4 regions of the Pseudomonas sp. RGM 3321 genome follow, and region 2 is predicted to be linked to each of the others. Evidence: predicted binding sites of a transcription regulator. Region 2 holds the regulator's gene; each other region holds the start of a gene.

Region 1 (3,953 bases), on a different contig from region 2:
CACTTCCCGCGTGGCGGCGATCTGATCGACTCACCGGGCATCCGTGAGTTCGGCCTGGGGCACGTCAGCCGTGCCGACGTGGAAGCTGGCTTCATCGAATTCAACGACCTGATCGGCACGTGCCGCTTTCGCGACTGCAAGCATGACCGCGAACCGGGCTGCGCCCTGCTCAAGGGGCTTGAAGATGGCCGAGTGCAGCAACAGCGCATGAACAGCTACCGCTCGATCATTGCCAGCCTGCCGCAAGACAGTTACTGAGCACCGAACGCCGCACGCAAAAACGCCGCGATTATCGCGGCGTTTCTGTATCGGTTGCAGCTCAGTTCTGGGCCGGCTCGACCCGCAACTTGCCATCGTCAAAGATATTCAGCTTCTGCCGGATCTCGTGCGGCTGCGCGTAGGCCTGCGGGTCGGGCTGCGCCCCTGTCGAAGCCCCCGGCGCAGCGGGAGCACCTGGAGCAGCAGGCACCGCCGGTGCGGGTGCTGTCGGCGCCGCAGGCGTGGCTGGCGCACCGCCGGAGTTCTGATCGCCTTCGATACGCTGCTGAGCCTTTTTGGTCAAAACCACAATGTCGATACGGCGGTTGACCGGATTGGTCGGGTTCTCGCGATCATAAAGAGCCGACGAGGCATAACCCACCACCCTGGCCACCTGTGAATCCGGATAAGTACCGGCCACCAGCGCACGACGTGCAGCGTTGGCGCGGTTGGCCGACAGTTCCCAGTTACCGAATCCGCCGTTGCCTACAAAAGGTGTCGCATCGGTATGACCGCTGATGCTGATCTTGTTCGGCACGCTCTTGATGGTGTCAGCCATCGCCAGCAGGATGTCTTCGAAATAAGGCTTGAGACGTGCGCTGCCCGAATCGAACATCGGCCGGTTATCGGCATCCATGATCTGGATACGCAAACCGTCCTGAGTGATCTCGAACAGAATCTGGTCCTTGAATTTCTGCAGTTGCGGGTTTTCCTCAACTTTGTTCTGTAGCTCTTGCAGCAGCATCTCCAGACGCTCCTGCTCGACCTCTTCAGCCTTGGTTTCGGAAGTCTCGGCCTCAAGGGGCACGGTGTCAGGTGACGGCGTGGTCTTGACCTCTGGGTTCAGCGTCTGATTCGGCGACATCTCGGGCGAGCCGCCCAAGTCGATCACATACGGCGAACCGCTGTCTGAAAAGCCGACCGGGTCCTTGAAGTAACCGGCCACCGCGAGCAACTGTTCGGGCGTTGCGGAGGACATCAGCCACAGCACCAGAAAGAACGCCATCATCGCCGTCGCGAAGTCGGCAAACGCGATTTTCCAGGCACCGCCGTGATGTCCGCCACCAAAGCGCTTTACGCGCTTGATGATAATCGGCTGATTATTTTCCATGACTTAGCGACCGCGAACCGCTTGTTCCAGCTCACTGAAGCTGGGGCGATGCAGCGGGTAGAGAACCTTGCGGCCAAACTCGACGGCCAGCGAAGGCGGCATGCCGGAGGCCGAAGCCACCAGCGACGCCTTGATGCTCTCATAGACGTTCATTTCTTCCTTGGCATCATGGGCAAGACAGGTGGCCAAAGGACCGAAGAAACCGTATGCCGCAAGAATACCGAAGAAGGTACCCACCAGCGCCGCACCTACGTGCATGCCGATTGCAGCCTTGTCGCCCGACCCCAGCGACGCCATGGTCACCACGATACCAAGTACCGCCGCCACGATACCGAAGCCGGGCATGCCGTCGGCGATACCGGTAATGGCATGGGATGGATGCTCGAGCTCTTCTTTCATGCTCAGCAGTTCCATGTCGAACAGGCCTTCCAGCTCGTGAGGAGCCATGTTGCCGGACGACATGATGCGCAGGTAGTCGCAGATGTACGCGGTCATGCGCTCATCTTTGAGGACGCCAGGGTATTTGGCGAAGATCGGGCTGGAGGCGGCGTCTTCGATATCCCCTTCAATCGCCATCATGCCCTCACGGCGGCTCTTGTTGAGGATTTCGTATACCAGCCCCAGTACCTCGAGGTAATAGGCGTGTGTGAAGCGCGAACCGAACATCTTCAGCGACTTCTTGAACACGTGCATGGTCATGTAGCCAGGGTTGGCCTGGAGGAACGCGCCCAGTGCAGCACCGCCGATGATCAAGACCTCGTAGGGCTGGAACAGCGCCATGATCTTGCCATGGGACAGCACATATCCGCCGAGGACACTCGCGATAACGACAATGATGCCGATAATTTTAGCCATAGGAAAAAATACTTTACTGAGTCGGGTTCAGGGACAGTCCGGAAGTTCTTGAATCTCTTCTTCTCCTTATCGGCCTAACTGGGCCAGACTATAGCCGGTTCTTTTGAAAAACCCATTTATCCGCCTCCATAAAAGGAGGAAAATGGCCTCAGCGTCCCGTACGCTGGCGGTTTCCCAGCTCAGATAATCAGCCGCACAGGCCATCGAATGTCGACAGCACACGCAGCACATCATCTCGTTCCGAAAACGCTGGATGCCTGGGTCAAGTTGCTTGACGGCATCGCGTTGCCGGTCCCGGCGGTCAATCATGGGCACGTTCGCGCAGCATTGAACGACAGTCGCCGCTCACTGCGTGAAATCGCTGAAATGATGCAGGAAAGCCCCGCACTGGTACTGAGTGTGATGCGCGAGGCCAACCATCACACCCACGGTTTGACCGAGCAGGCCGAGAGCCTCGAAATTGCGATCAACCGCCTGGGGCTGGCGCGTACCGAAATCCTTCTGGGCCGCTTGCCGGCCAAGCCGCCCGAGGAAATTCCTGCGGCCTATCGCCAATTGATTCTGGTCAGCCAGCACGCCACACAACAGGCCAACGGGTTGTTTGCCAGTCGCCTTGCACGACTCTGGCAAGACATCCATATGGGCAGCCTGCTGTTCCTCTCACCACTCTGGCCGATGGCGCTGGCCTATCCGAAGCTGCTCGAAGAGCTGGAGTTGCGGGTTATCCACAAGGGCCATTCCAGCCTTGCAGTGGAAAAAGAGCTGTTCGGCGTCAACCTGCTGGAGCTGTGCCTGGCACTCGCCGAGTTCTGGCGCCTGCCAATCTGGGTCACGCGCGGTTATAAGTTGCTGATCAACGAGCGACGCGATCTGGCCAAGGTGCTGCGCATCGCCCGCGAAGAATACAGCCCGCTGCAACAGCAACAACTCATGGACGCCGACCCCAACTTGCGGCGCTGGCTGAACCAGCCAGCCAATACTGTTTTGCTGGGTAATGGTCTGGCGCTGGCGGCGCAACATGCCTGGAACAGCCCGCATTGCCTGCGCTGGGAACGGCTGACCAGCCTTTATCTGCAACAGTCGATCAGCGAAGTGCAGCAGCAGGCGCATCAAAACGCTGCCAGCAGCGCGCGTATTCATGCGGAAAAAGACCTCTGGCACCCGGCCGAATCGCTGCTCTGGCCCTGGGATGCGCGCCGCGTAAGGCGCGACAACGAACCCGCCCCTCCGCCCTCGGCCGACGCCCTGCAGCTATGGCGCAAGCACTGCGCCGAGCTGCTGCAGGACCCCAGCCCGTTCATCAACGCCATGCACTTGACCACCTCGGCGCGCGACGCGTTCATGTCGTGCGGTATGGAGCGGGTCATGCTGCTGATGCTGGACAAGACATCGACCGTACTGCGCGTCAATCAGATGGCCGGACTGCCGACTGAAACCGCCACCTTGCAGCTGTTCATCAAGGAAAGCACCGTGCTGCAACGCTTGCTGACCCAGCCGACGCAGTTGCGCATGACGCCCGCGAACAACGCGCAGTTTGCCGCCCTGCTGCCCGCGCCGCTGAAAACCCTGTTCAGTGGCCAGCACTGGCTGATTCGTTCGCTGAGCAACAACGGTAAAGTCATGTTGCTGGTGGTCGCCGACCAGGGTGGCGGGGCCTTGTCGGAAATTTCCGTACAGGCATTCGGAAAAACCGCGCAATGTATTGAAAAGGCACTTGGCATCTTTAGTC
Region 2 (3,953 bases):
GGGCCGTTGCGAGTTGCGCGACGTCCTGTTGCAGGGGCCGGGTGGGGTGCGTATCGTGCCTGCCGCCTCTGGCACCCAGAGCATGGTGCATCTGTCCCCGGCCCAGCATGCGGGTCTGATCCAGGCGTTCAGCGAGATTGGCGACAACCTTGATGTGCTGGTGATTGACACGGCTGCCGGTATCGGCGAATCGGTGGTCAGCTTCGTGCGCGCCGCTCAGGAAGTGTTGCTGGTGGTGTGCGACGAGCCCACGTCGATCACCGATGCCTACGCCCTGATCAAACTGCTCAACCGCGACTATGGCATGAACCGCTTCCGGGTGCTGGCCAACATGGCGCAGAGCCCGCAGGAAGGGCGCAATCTGTTCGCCAAACTCACCAAAGTGACGGACCGTTTTCTTGATGTCGCGCTGCAGTATGTAGGTGCCGTGCCGTACGACGAGTGCGTGCGCAAGGCCGTACAGAAACAGCGCGCCGTCTACGAAGCATTCCCGCGATCCAAATGTGCGCTGGCGTTCAAGGCCATTGCCCAGAAGGTTGACACCTGGCCGTTGCCAGCCAATCCGCGGGGTCATCTCGAGTTCTTCGTTGAGCGACTCGTTCACCAGACCAGTGCAGGGCCTGTGCAATGACTGCGAGCGGCTACCAGATGTACAGCAAGGCTTCCCGTAATTCGCAATACGAGTTGATCGAGCGTTATGCGCCATTGGTCAAGCGTATCGCTTATCATCTGCTGGCGCGCTTGCCGGCCAGCGTGCAGGTCGAGGATCTGATCCAGGCCGGCATGATCGGTCTGCTTGAAGTCTCCACCAAATATGATTCAACCAAAGGTGCGAGTTTCGAGACCTACGCCGGCATTCGCATTCGTGGTGCGATGCTGGACGAAGTGCGCAAGGGCGACTGGGCACCACGCTCAGTGCACCGCAATACCCGAATGGTCAGTGACGCAATTCGTGCAATTGAAGCTAAAACCGGCCGTGACGCTAAAGATCACGAGGTTGCGGCCGAACTCCAGTTGAGTCTTGATGATTATTACGGGATTTTGAATGACACCTTGGGCAGCCGCCTCTTCAGTTTCGACGACCTGCTTCAGGACGGCGATCACGAAGGGCTGCATGAGGATGGCGCAAGCGGTTCGCTTGAGCCGTCGCGCGACCTGGAAGACGAGCGCTTCCAGGCAGCGTTGGCCGATGCAATTGCTAATTTGCCAGAGCGTGAGCGTCTGGTGTTGGCGCTGTACTACGACGAAGAGCTGAACCTCAAGGAAATCGGAGAGGTTCTTGGGGTCAGCGAATCTCGGGTCAGTCAGTTACACAGCCAGTGCGCAGCTCGTTTGCGGGGGCGTTTGGGGGAGTGGCGAGCGCGTTGACGGCAGTGCGCGACGTTTGTCGTGCGTTGTCTGCATGCCGGCTGTGCAAAGCGTTACGTGGTAGCAGGATAGACCAGGCAAGGGCCTGTCGGGCAATGTCTCGATGGGCTTTAGTCGCAGTCTTGACTGTCGTTGTGCCAAGCCCGTCGTCGTTTCGTATAGCTGGGGGTGTGCTGTGCCAGTATTGAGTGAACAGCGTGTTCAGGTGCTGAACGCGTTAAAGACTGCTTGGAGGTCGAATTGGACAAGAACATGAAAATCCTCATCGTTGATGACTTCTCAACGATGCGGCGGATCATCAAGAATCTGTTGCGTGATCTGGGGTTTACCAACACATCTGAAGCGGATGACGGTCTGACCGCATTGCCGATGCTGCACAGCGGTGCCTTTGACTTTCTGGTGACGGACTGGAACATGCCTGGCATGACCGGTATCGACTTGTTGCGTCAGGTCCGTGCGGACGAGCGTCTCAAGAGCCTTCCTGTACTGATGGTTACTGCCGAAGCGAAGCGTGAGCAGATCATTGAAGCTGCCCAGGCCGGGGTGAACGGTTATGTAGTCAAGCCGTTCACGGCTCAAGCGCTGAAAGAGAAGATCGAAAAGATCTTTGAACGCGTCAATAGCTGATGCATGCCGCGAGGGCGCTATGGATAACAATGATTCAATGGCCGACTTTGAGTCGACCTTAAAGAGACACGCGCAGGAACTCGTCACCAGCCTTGAAAAGGGCCGCTTCGGTGACGCTGTGCAGCTGATCCATGAACTCAACCAGACACGCGACCGCGGCCTTTATCAGGAAGTGGGCAAGCTGACTCGTGAGCTGCACAGTGCAATCGTCAATTTCCACATTGATCCGCATATGCCTCAGGCCGAAGAGGTGTCGCAGATCACGGACGCGACCGAGCGTCTGTCCTACGTCGTCAGGCTGACCGAGAACGCGGCCAACCGTACGATGGATCTGGTCGAGGAAAGCACGCCGCTCATGAATGGTCTGAGTTCCGACGCCAAGGCGTTGAGCGAAGACTGGGGACGCTTCATGCGTCGCGAAATCGGTGCCGAAGAGTTTCGTGAACTGGCCAAGCGCGTCGATGGTTTTCTGACGCGTACCGAGCAGGAGGCCGATAGGGTTTCCGGGCATCTCAACGATATTTTGCTTGCTCAGGATTACCAGGACCTCACCGGTCAGGTGATCAAGCGCGTCACGCAACTGGTGACCGAAGTAGAGGGTAATTTGCTCAAGCTGGTGCTCATGGCCAGCCATGTCGATCGCTTCGCCGGCATCGAACATGACGAACAATCCATCCTTGCTGAAAAAGATCCTAAAAAACATCTCGCCAAGGGTGAAGGTCCGCAGATTCATGCCGATAAACGTGAAGACGTCGTATCCGGACAGGATGATGTAGACGATCTGCTATCGAGCCTCGGCTTCTAAGATCTGTTGACGGTTAATTTTAGGGAGCACCCCATGAGCTTCGGCGCCGATGAAGAAATCCTTCAGGATTTTCTGGTAGAGGCCGGCGAAATTCTGGAGCAGTTGTCAGAGCAATTGGTCGAGCTGGAAAGCCGACCGGATGATGCTGATCTGCTCAATGCAATTTTTCGCGGTTTTCACACTGTAAAAGGGGGCGCCGGCTTCCTCCAGCTCCATGAGCTGGTGGAGTGCTGCCACATCGCCGAAAACGTGTTCGACATCCTTCGCAAGGGTGAACGTCGCGTTGATTCCGAACTGATGGATGTGGTCCTGGAAGCTCTGGACACCGTCAACAGCATGTTCGGTCAGGTACGTGAACGGACTGACGTAACTGCGGCGACGCCAGAGCTGCTGGCTGCGCTGTCGCGATTGGCCGAGCCACAATCTGCCGACGAAGTCGCAGCGCCCGAACCTGAGCCCGAGCCGGTGGTTGAAGCCGCCGCTCCGGTTGCGGTTGCCGAGCAAGCGGCCGGCGATGACATCACCGATGATGAGTTCGAGCAGCTGCTCGATTCGCTGCACGGCGCAAGTCCGGTGTCTGCGGCACCAGCAGCGGCACCGGCTTCGGCACCTGCGGTCGCGCCAGCTGGCGATGAAATTACCGATCAGGAATTTGAATCCCTGCTTGATCAGTTGCATGGCAAGGGCAAGTTTGCGGCCGATGCAGTAGCCGCTCCAGCCCCTGCGCCTGCGGCACAGAGCAGTCGTGGAGCGCCTGCCGGCGATGAAATCACCGACGACGAATTCGAAGCCTTGCTTGATCAACTGCATGGCAAAGGCTCGTTTGACGGCGCCATAGCCGCTCCGGCTGCTGCTGCACCTGTGGCCGTTGCTGCCAAGGCACCTTCTGCTGCAGCGGCATCGGACGAAATTACCGATCACGAATTCGAAAATCTGCTCGACGAACTGCATGGTAAAGGCAAGTTCAAGCCTGATGCGGTCGTTGCCAAGGCACCTGCTCCGGCAGCCGCCGTAGCTGCTGCTCCGCCACCGGCTGCCAAGCCCGCTGCGGCGCCTGCGCCTGCTGCGAAGGTTGAGCCCGCCAAGCCTGCTCCAGCGCCTGCACGTGCTCCTGCGCCCACCGGTGAAAAGCCGGTTGCGACTGAAGCCGAAA
Region 3 (3,953 bases), on a different contig from region 2:
GCACTTTGCAGTTGCTGAATGATGTTGCGGATTTCTTCGGTCGACGCTTGAGTGCGCGAAGCCAGCGTGCGCACTTCATCAGCGACCACAGCAAACCCGCGTCCCTGCTCGCCAGCCCGAGCCGCTTCAATGGCAGCATTCAGGGCCAGCAAGTTGGTCTGATCGGCAATCGTACTGATGACCTGAATAACGCCACCAATCGACTGACTGTGCAGAGCCAGCGCCTGGACTTTCTGGGCGCTGACTTCCACTTCTTCAGCCAGAGCCTGAATGGTCGAGTGGGCCTGATGCATGATGCGTAGCCCGTTACGCGAGGCGGTGTTCGCTTCATCAGCAGCCAGCGCAGCACCTTCGGTGTTCTGTGCTACGTCGGCCACGCTTGTGGTCATCTCATTGATGGCCGCCGCCACTTGCTCGGTTTCAGCTTGTTGCGCGTTCATCGACTGCTTGGCCAGACCGATAGAGGTGCCCAAGCGGGCAGCTACATCAGACAGCTCGTATGACGTGCGGTCCATGTGCGAAATGGAGCTGGCGAATGCTCCGGCCATCAGGTTCAGACCGTTGGCGATGTCAGCCACTTCGTCCTTGCTGCTCACCTGTACACGGGCGCTCAGATCACCGTCGGCCAGACGACGGGTGACGCCCAGCAGGCCATCGATGGTCCGGCGCAGAGCGCGGTAGATGCTGAAGAACGCATAGAGCAGCAGCAAGCCCATGATTACGCACATGGCAATCACGACTTCGCGTTGCAGCAGCAGCGCACTGTAGCGCGTATCCAGTTCACCCTGAAGCGCACTCTGAATTTCGTCCTGGGCCTTATAAAGCCCGGTGACCACAGCGTTACCGCGCGCGCTCAGCGCCTGCCCCTGCGGCACCGAGAATTCCGTACCTTTGACGTACGCTTGCAGGTCATTGCGAAAGCCGTCCATCGTCGAGGTGGCCGAGGCGATAGGGTCACCAATGCGCAAGGCAAGCTGTGGAGCACGACGCTTGAGCAGTCGAATGCTTTGCTCCAGCTCCGCACGAAATTGCAGCTCGATCTTCAACAGGCCCTCAAGCGAGCCGCGCATCAGTACGCTTAGCCCCTGACCGGTACTCAAACCGGCTGTGATACCCCGGATCTGACCGGCCACGTTGATTTCTCTGGGCATACGAATGGTGCTCAGGTCGATCAGAAACAGCGAGGCATAATCTTCGTCAAGTACCATGCCCGAGGTAGCCGAGATGTAATAGATAAAGTTGAGTGTCTGGGCCAGTTGCTCATTCCACTGTGCAAACACTTCGTCTTGCGAAAGACCGGGCTTGATACTGTCCATCAGGGAACGCGCACTTTCACGAAGACGCTGCACGCGACTCTCGGTCTCCAGCAGACTTCCCTGGCGGGCATCCATGTCGGCGAGGTTATTAAATGCTGTTTCAAGCTGAGTGCGGTTGCTGGCCAGATCCTGAGCAGCGGAGGCGTCACCGGCGAGCAAACGGTTGGTTGCTGCACGCTGCAGCATGGAGAGTCGCAGAACGGGCGTCACGACATGCAAATACTCACGACCGATGCGTTCCTGGGCAACGGTGTCGATGCTCGCATTCAGACTGTTGAAAACCCGAAGACCGAGAACGATCAGCGGGATGACGATAATGATGGCTAAAACGGCAAACTTGGCAGGGAACCGCAGGCGATTGGTAAGGTAAATACCAGGCGAAAGGATGTTCATAGTTGTCTCTATTTTAATTAGGGTGGCCGATCCGGCTGAAAAAGCTCCTTTATTTCTTTGCATCACGGCAGGTGCAAGGTCAGTGGTGCCACTTCGAAGGGAATCACCCATTCAGATAGAGGCATAGTGACATCACCTCAGAGCTGTACCCCATCGGGAAGTTCAATGGGGGCCATCATCTGATAACGGGCTATCGGCAAGGCCACGTAGAATGTGAGGTTGCGGGGATTTACGGCGGGTGAGCGGGAGCGGGGCCTGGTGTGTGGAGCTTGCGGTGAACGCTGATCCAAATGAGGTGGATTCAGTTCAGCACGGCGGGAAACGGGTGTCCATCTGGCAGGTCTGTCGACCACAGATCTTTCAGCGCGTACACCGTCGTGCGGCATCGTGACGCACGACGGTGAGCGTCATCGCGTTTTGAACGAGGGCCTTTCAAGCCCTCGTCCACTCCACGTTCGACAACCCCAGCTTTTCAGCTTGAGGCTTGCTCAGCTTTGGTACCGGGTCGGAACGGTACTTGGGGATCGCACCGAATCCTGCATCAACCGACGCCCAGTGCCAGGCTTCTTTATTGTCCATGACAACCGCTCTGATATAGAACGTCTTGTAACTGCCATGCAGCAGGTAATCGATACGGTAGTGTTTTTCATCAGCCATTGTGTTGCTCCTGCTTTGTCGACTCGCAAAACAGATCGCAGGGTTTTCGAAAAATTCAAAATATTAATGCCATAATGTAAACGATATCATATAGCCACCCTCGTTCGCACCCATAGGGGTGGTCGCAAGGCTGTGACAACTAATAGACTTTGTTTATAACCCCTCTTTTTTGGATTTTTCGCCAGCACAGACGGCTTACGCCCTGAGCTTTGCCTGCGGGGCCTCTGAACTAAGAGTGTGTTGTTTTTCAAAGATTCAGCGAATAAGAAAATTCTATTGAACCCGGATTTTCAGGCCGTTCATCCCACTCACTAAAGTTATACGCAACGTATACATGCCCGCTTTCTCATATCCAGTGACTGCGTTGAATCAAACCCATCCAAGTGGGTTGACGCTTCCCAAAAGATCACGCCTGAGGATACGACATGTTTATTCATAACAAGCGGCTTCAATATACCGTGCGGGTAGCTAGACCAAACCCTGGACTGGCCAATCTTCTGCTGGAACAGTTCGGCGGTGCCCAAGGCGAGCTGGCAGCAGCCGGACGTTATTTCACTCAAGGATTGAGTGAGGAGGATCCCGGCCGTAAAGATTTGCTGATGGACATCGCCACTGAAGAGTTGAGCCACCTGGAAATAGTCGGCTCCATTATTGTCATGCTCAATAAAGGCGCCAAAGGTCAATTGGCTGAAGGCATCGAAAAAGAAGGCGAGCTTTACCGCTCCATCAACGGCAATGGCAACGACTCCCATATCACCAGCCTGCTGTACGGGGCCGGTGCGCCGTTGACCAACTCTGCCGGTGTGCCTTTTACGGCGGCTTACATCGATACCATTGGCGAGCCAACAGCTGACTTCCGCTCCAACATCGCTGCGGAATCCAGAGCGAAGATTGTCTACGAGCGTTTGATGAACGTGACAGATGACCCGGGGGTAAAAGAGGCGCTGGGCTTTCTGATGACACGTGAAATCGCTCATCAGTTATCTTTCGAAAAAGCCCTGCACGCCATCCAGCCCAACTTTCCGCAGGGCAAACTGCCGGGCATGCCGGAATTTACCAACAAGTACTTCAACATGTCCGGTGAATCCAATGTACGCGGCCCGTGGAACCAGGGCGATAACTGGGAGTATGTGGAATCGCCAAAACCGGCTGTCGATGGCGGCGATGGCACTGCTTCCGTCAAGCTGAATGCCAAGGATACAGACGTGCTGGAAATGATGAAGAAGCGGACCCAGTCCGACCCGACTGCTAACCCTATTACGGGTGCGGATCTGGGTTCTGGTTTTGTACAGGGCAAAAATGTTTGAAACGGGTTTAAGCCTGTTTTGTTCAGGAGAACGGAATCATGAAAAAGCTTCGCTCCCGTACACCTCTCCCGTCTCAGGGCGAGTTGGATACTGCGTTGACCGACGCGGTGTTTGTAAAAGGGCTTCGTGCTTTCGAGGCTCAGGCGCTGCTTGCACGTCGGGGTCTTCAGGTGATGATGGCTATGAAGGTCTTCGGGGTTGGAACCTTGCTTGATAACAACCTGCCAGGACGCTGATCACATCCGGTCATCAATGGCACACGGTCTATCTATAAGACGAG
Region 4 (3,953 bases), on a different contig from region 2:
GCAGCGTTCTTGTCGGCCAGCGTATCGAACACCCACACCACCTGCAGGCTGGCCGGGAACGCCGCGTAATCGACTTCATGAGTCAGCCAGCAGAAACCGGGCATCTCGGCCTTGGCGGTCTCGCAGGCGTGCGTCAATGCGCTCACCAGACGCCGATCTGTCTGGGCCTGTTCGCGTTTGCTGGAGGGCATGGTGGACCTTGGGTCGTTGAAAAGGAGTGGCGCAAGATACCTTATCGCGAGTGTGTGTCGAAGCATGGGAGGCGGTATATCTGCAGGCGAAGTCTGATTGCACACGGCCATTATTCAAGCCGCCCAGCGGTATCTTGTAGGATGACGTGCGGCCGCAAGACGCGCGCCTTTCCGACAATAAAGATAATGGATGCTCATCATGGAATTCTCATCATCAGGCAGCACACCCGATCAAAGCCGCAGGGGCTTTCTCAAGCAGTCGCTGGCCGTTTCCGCAACCGTTGCCGCCATTGGCGCATTGCCGCGTCTTTCCAGCGCTCAGCCGCTGACCCAGCGCTATCCCGACCCTTTGGTCAGTGTGCTGGACGACAGCTTTACCCACATACGAATATTCAATGCCAGCGTCGAGAAACTGGCCAGCGGCATGCGCTGGGCCGAAGGGCCGGTGTGGGTGGGTGACGGTCGCTACTTGCTGGTCAGCGATATCGCCAACAATCGGATCATGCGTTGGGACGAGGTAACGGGTCAGCTGTCGGTGTACCGCGAGCATTCGAACTTTTCCAATGGCATGTGCCGCGATCGCCAGGGCAGGCTGCTGGTGTGTGAGGGGGCGAGCACCACTACCGAGGGAAGGCGGGTGACGCGTACCGAGTACAACGGGCGTATCACCGTGCTGGCCGACAGCTTCGAGGGCAAGCCTTTCAATTCGCCCAACGACATCGCCTGCAAACGCGATGGGTCTATCTGGTTCACCGATCCTACCTTCCAGGCCGAAAGCAACTACGAAGGTCAAAAGGTCAAGCAGGAGCAACCCTTCGGCGTCTATCGCATAGACCCGTCGAGCGGCAAGGTTTCCAGGATTATCGATGATCTGGCAGGTCCGAATGGTTTGTGCTTCTCGCCGGACGAGAAAACCTTGTATGTGGTCGAAGGGCGCGCCAAACCCCACGGCCTCATCTGGGCGATAGCGGTCAACGAAGACGGCACGCTGGGCGAGCGGCGCAAACACATCGAAGGTCTGGACTACGCGGCCATCGACGGCATCAAGTGCGACGAAAGCGGCAATTTGTGGTGCGGCTGGGGAGGTAACGGTGATCCCAGGGCCGATATGGAGAAACTCGACGGCGTGCGAGTGTTCAACCCTCAAGGCAAGGCCATCGGCCATATCAGCTTGCCGGAGCGCTGCGCCAATGTCTGCTTCGGCGGGCGAGAGGGCAATCGGCTGTTCATGGCCAGCAGCCATTCGCTTTATTCGGTGTTCGTGAATACGCGAGGTGCCACGTTTGCCTGAAGGGTTATGAGCCCACTGACGGCGTGCAATGTGCGCACGCCGTCAATCGGGTCGAACCCCTGTGAACACGCCGGGTCTGTTCCTGTAATTACTTTCAGGGATAGTTATTTATGTCGGCGCAACGCGGCCTTGTTCTACTTGCACGAGGCGGTTATGCCGCCCGTGGTGTGGTTTATCTGATTATCGGTCTGTTCGCGGTATTGGCGGCACAGGGATCTTCACAGCCTGCCGATAGCCACAGCAGTCTTGAAGCCTTGTTGAGCCAGCCGTTCGGCAGTGTGCTAGTCGGGCTGGTGATTGTCGGCCTGCTGGCGTTCGCTGCATGGCGTGTGCTGCAGGCTACGCGTGACGTGGATCATCATGGCCGCGAACTCAAGGGGCTGGTGATTCGTGGTGGTCTTCTGGTGGGCGGCTTTACTTACGGGGCATTGGCGTTTTTCGCGCTGGGGCTGCTGGTCAGCGGGCTCAAGAGCTCCGGTGGCTCATCGGGTGGTGGCCAGGCCAAGGATCTGCTGGCAACGCTTCTGTCCTGGGATCATTCCAACCTGCTGGTCTACGTAGTGGCACTGGTGCCATTGGCGCTGGGCATCGTGCATATCATCAAGGGCTACAAGGCGTCTTTCGAGAAGTATTTCGAGGCTGATGAAGACGTCATGAAATATGTGCGTCCGGTGTCGCGCTTCGGGCTGATCGCCCGCGGCGTGGCGTTTATCGAAATTGCAGTGTTACTGGCCGTAAGCGGTTCCAGCTATCAGGCCATGCACCCGCCGGGCATGAAGGATGCGCTCAATGGTTTGCAGGATCTGCCTGCCGGTGGTCTGGTGCTACTGATCGTGGCGCTGGGGCTGATTGCGTTTTCGGTGTACAGCTTCGCCCAGGCCGCGTGGCGCAGGATCAACATGGATGTGCCTGATGCACCGGAGGCGGTAGCACGTCATTTCCGCTGATATCCATTCGGGTAGTCAGAGGGCTGCATGACCGTTCAGGTCAGGCGGCCCTTTTTTCGATAAAGATAATGTGAACCATGCCTCAAGTCGCCTTCTGCCCGGCCGACATTATTTCTCGAGCTCCGATCATTTTCCGGACTGACGTTCTCTGCGCAGGCCCGGATCAGATTCGGCGCAATAAAAATAAAAGAGGATAGCCATGACCATTCTTCAGCGAGTGATCGGTGGGTTTGCCGTGCTGGTTGTGCTGCTGCTCGCCATGGCAGGTATCAGCTACCAAAGCACCCATTCCATAAGCGACCGGATCAGCATCATTACCGGGCAGTCGGCACCCTTGAGCAGGGCGGCGAGCGAGCTTTACGTGCATGTGCTGCGCGCCAACCAGGCACTGCTCGGGATTCTGGTCAGCAATGACCCCAAGCAGATTGACGATGGCAAGCAGCCCTTCAACGACAGCATGGCCCGGTTCAATCAGTTGCTGGACAGCACGCCTGCCTACATCGGCGACCGCGCTGAACTGCGCGACAACCTGAATCAGCAGCGGCAGTTGAGCGCTGCTTATGCCGAACAGGCGCAGACCCTGATTGCCAGTCATCGACAGCACGTTTTGCAGTCACTCCAGAGCCGGGTATTGCAGGGCTACAGCAGCAGTCAGGGCGCACAGCTGACCGGTTATCTTCGTGATTACATTGCCCGCGCGCGCAGTGCAGGGGCTGCGGATAATGTGGCAGCAGGTGAAAAGCTACTGCTGGAAGTTGGCAAATCCTACGAAGGTCTGGCTGCTCATGCGGCGACGCCGGATATCCAGACCTTGCAGCGCGTGCTCAACCTGCAGGATGAGGTAATCAGCACTCGGGCGCGCGAACTGACGGCAGTAGATCCACGCGGCGGTCGTATCGCTGGTGTGATGGTCAACCGCCTGCTTAACGACCTCACCGGCAGTGACGGCGTTTATCAGGCCTACAGGCAGGAAGCGGCGCTCGCCGAGCAGGTCGGCAAACAGCGCCAGGCAGCGGAAACCCGTCTTCAGGCAACACTGGACAAGATCGGCGAGTTCGGCAATCAGTCACTGGCGGTGGCCAATGAGGCCAAGGCGGGTGCAGATTCGACCATCGCCACCGGCCTCAGCCTGCTGCTGATCGCTTGTCTGCTGGCGGTAACCGCAGCGGCAGTCATCGGCACCTGGGTCGCCTTCAGCCTTCGGCGTCCATTGGCGGCGTTTCGCGAGGTGCTCAAGACCCTCACCAGCGGCGATATGCGGGTGCGTTTCGATGTCAGCCGTCGCGACGAGTTCGGCGAGCTGGGCGGTTACCTCAATGAATTCACCCAGTCGTTGCAACAGACGTTTCGTCAGTTGATCGGCTCTGCCGACACCCTGGCGTTGACTGCCAGTCAGAACGCGCAGATCAGTGAGCAGACCACCCGCGTGGTCGACGAGCAGAAAGACCGTCTCAATTCTGCCGCGTCGGCCATGAATGAAATGGAAAGCACCGTGGAAGAAGTGGCCCGTCGTGCTCAGGACAC

Evidence for each region. Region 2 encodes FliA, which starts transcription of late flagellar genes. Its sites were predicted from a motif close to CTAAAGTTTNNNNNNNNNNNGCCGNTAA; they were not measured.
Region 1: a site for FliA is predicted at 2,291-2,318, ahead of motA (flagellar motor stator protein MotA). Genes of this name have one in related genera too.
Region 3: a site for FliA is predicted at 1,900-1,927, ahead of RGM3321_RS22510 (methyl-accepting chemotaxis protein). Genes of this name have one in related genera too.
Region 4: a site for FliA is predicted at 2,511-2,538, ahead of RGM3321_RS18735 (methyl-accepting chemotaxis protein). Genes of this name have one in related genera too.

What each region holds. Positions count from the first base shown of each region.
Region 1 covers NZ_JALHBH010000119.1:189,480-193,432, reverse strand. The annotation lists gene rsgA (small ribosomal subunit biogenesis GTPase RsgA) at 1-258, shown strand, start outside; gene motB (flagellar motor protein MotB) at 320-1,369, opposite strand; gene motA (flagellar motor stator protein MotA) at 1,373-2,224, opposite strand; gene RGM3321_RS23515 (HDOD domain-containing protein) at 2,432-3,953, shown strand, end outside.
Region 2 covers NZ_JALHBH010000095.1:47,479-51,431, forward strand. The annotation lists gene fleN (flagellar synthesis regulator FleN) at 1-631, shown strand, start outside; gene fliA (RNA polymerase sigma factor FliA) at 628-1,368, shown strand; gene RGM3321_RS05965 (chemotaxis response regulator CheY) at 1,621-1,995, shown strand; gene RGM3321_RS05970 (protein phosphatase CheZ) at 2,015-2,800, shown strand; gene RGM3321_RS05975 (chemotaxis protein CheA) at 2,834-3,953, shown strand, end outside.
Region 3 covers NZ_JALHBH010000118.1:227,643-231,595, reverse strand. The annotation lists gene RGM3321_RS22510 (methyl-accepting chemotaxis protein) at 1-1,709, opposite strand, end outside; gene RGM3321_RS22505 (DUF6555 family protein) at 2,142-2,366, opposite strand; gene RGM3321_RS22500 (manganese catalase family protein) at 2,792-3,673, shown strand; gene RGM3321_RS22495 (hypothetical protein) at 3,712-3,909, shown strand.
Region 4 covers NZ_JALHBH010000115.1:132,030-135,982, reverse strand. The annotation lists gene RGM3321_RS18750 (hypothetical protein) at 1-191, opposite strand, end outside; gene RGM3321_RS18745 (SMP-30/gluconolactonase/LRE family protein) at 391-1,482, shown strand; gene RGM3321_RS18740 (DUF1206 domain-containing protein) at 1,593-2,429, shown strand; gene RGM3321_RS18735 (methyl-accepting chemotaxis protein) at 2,629-3,953, shown strand, end outside.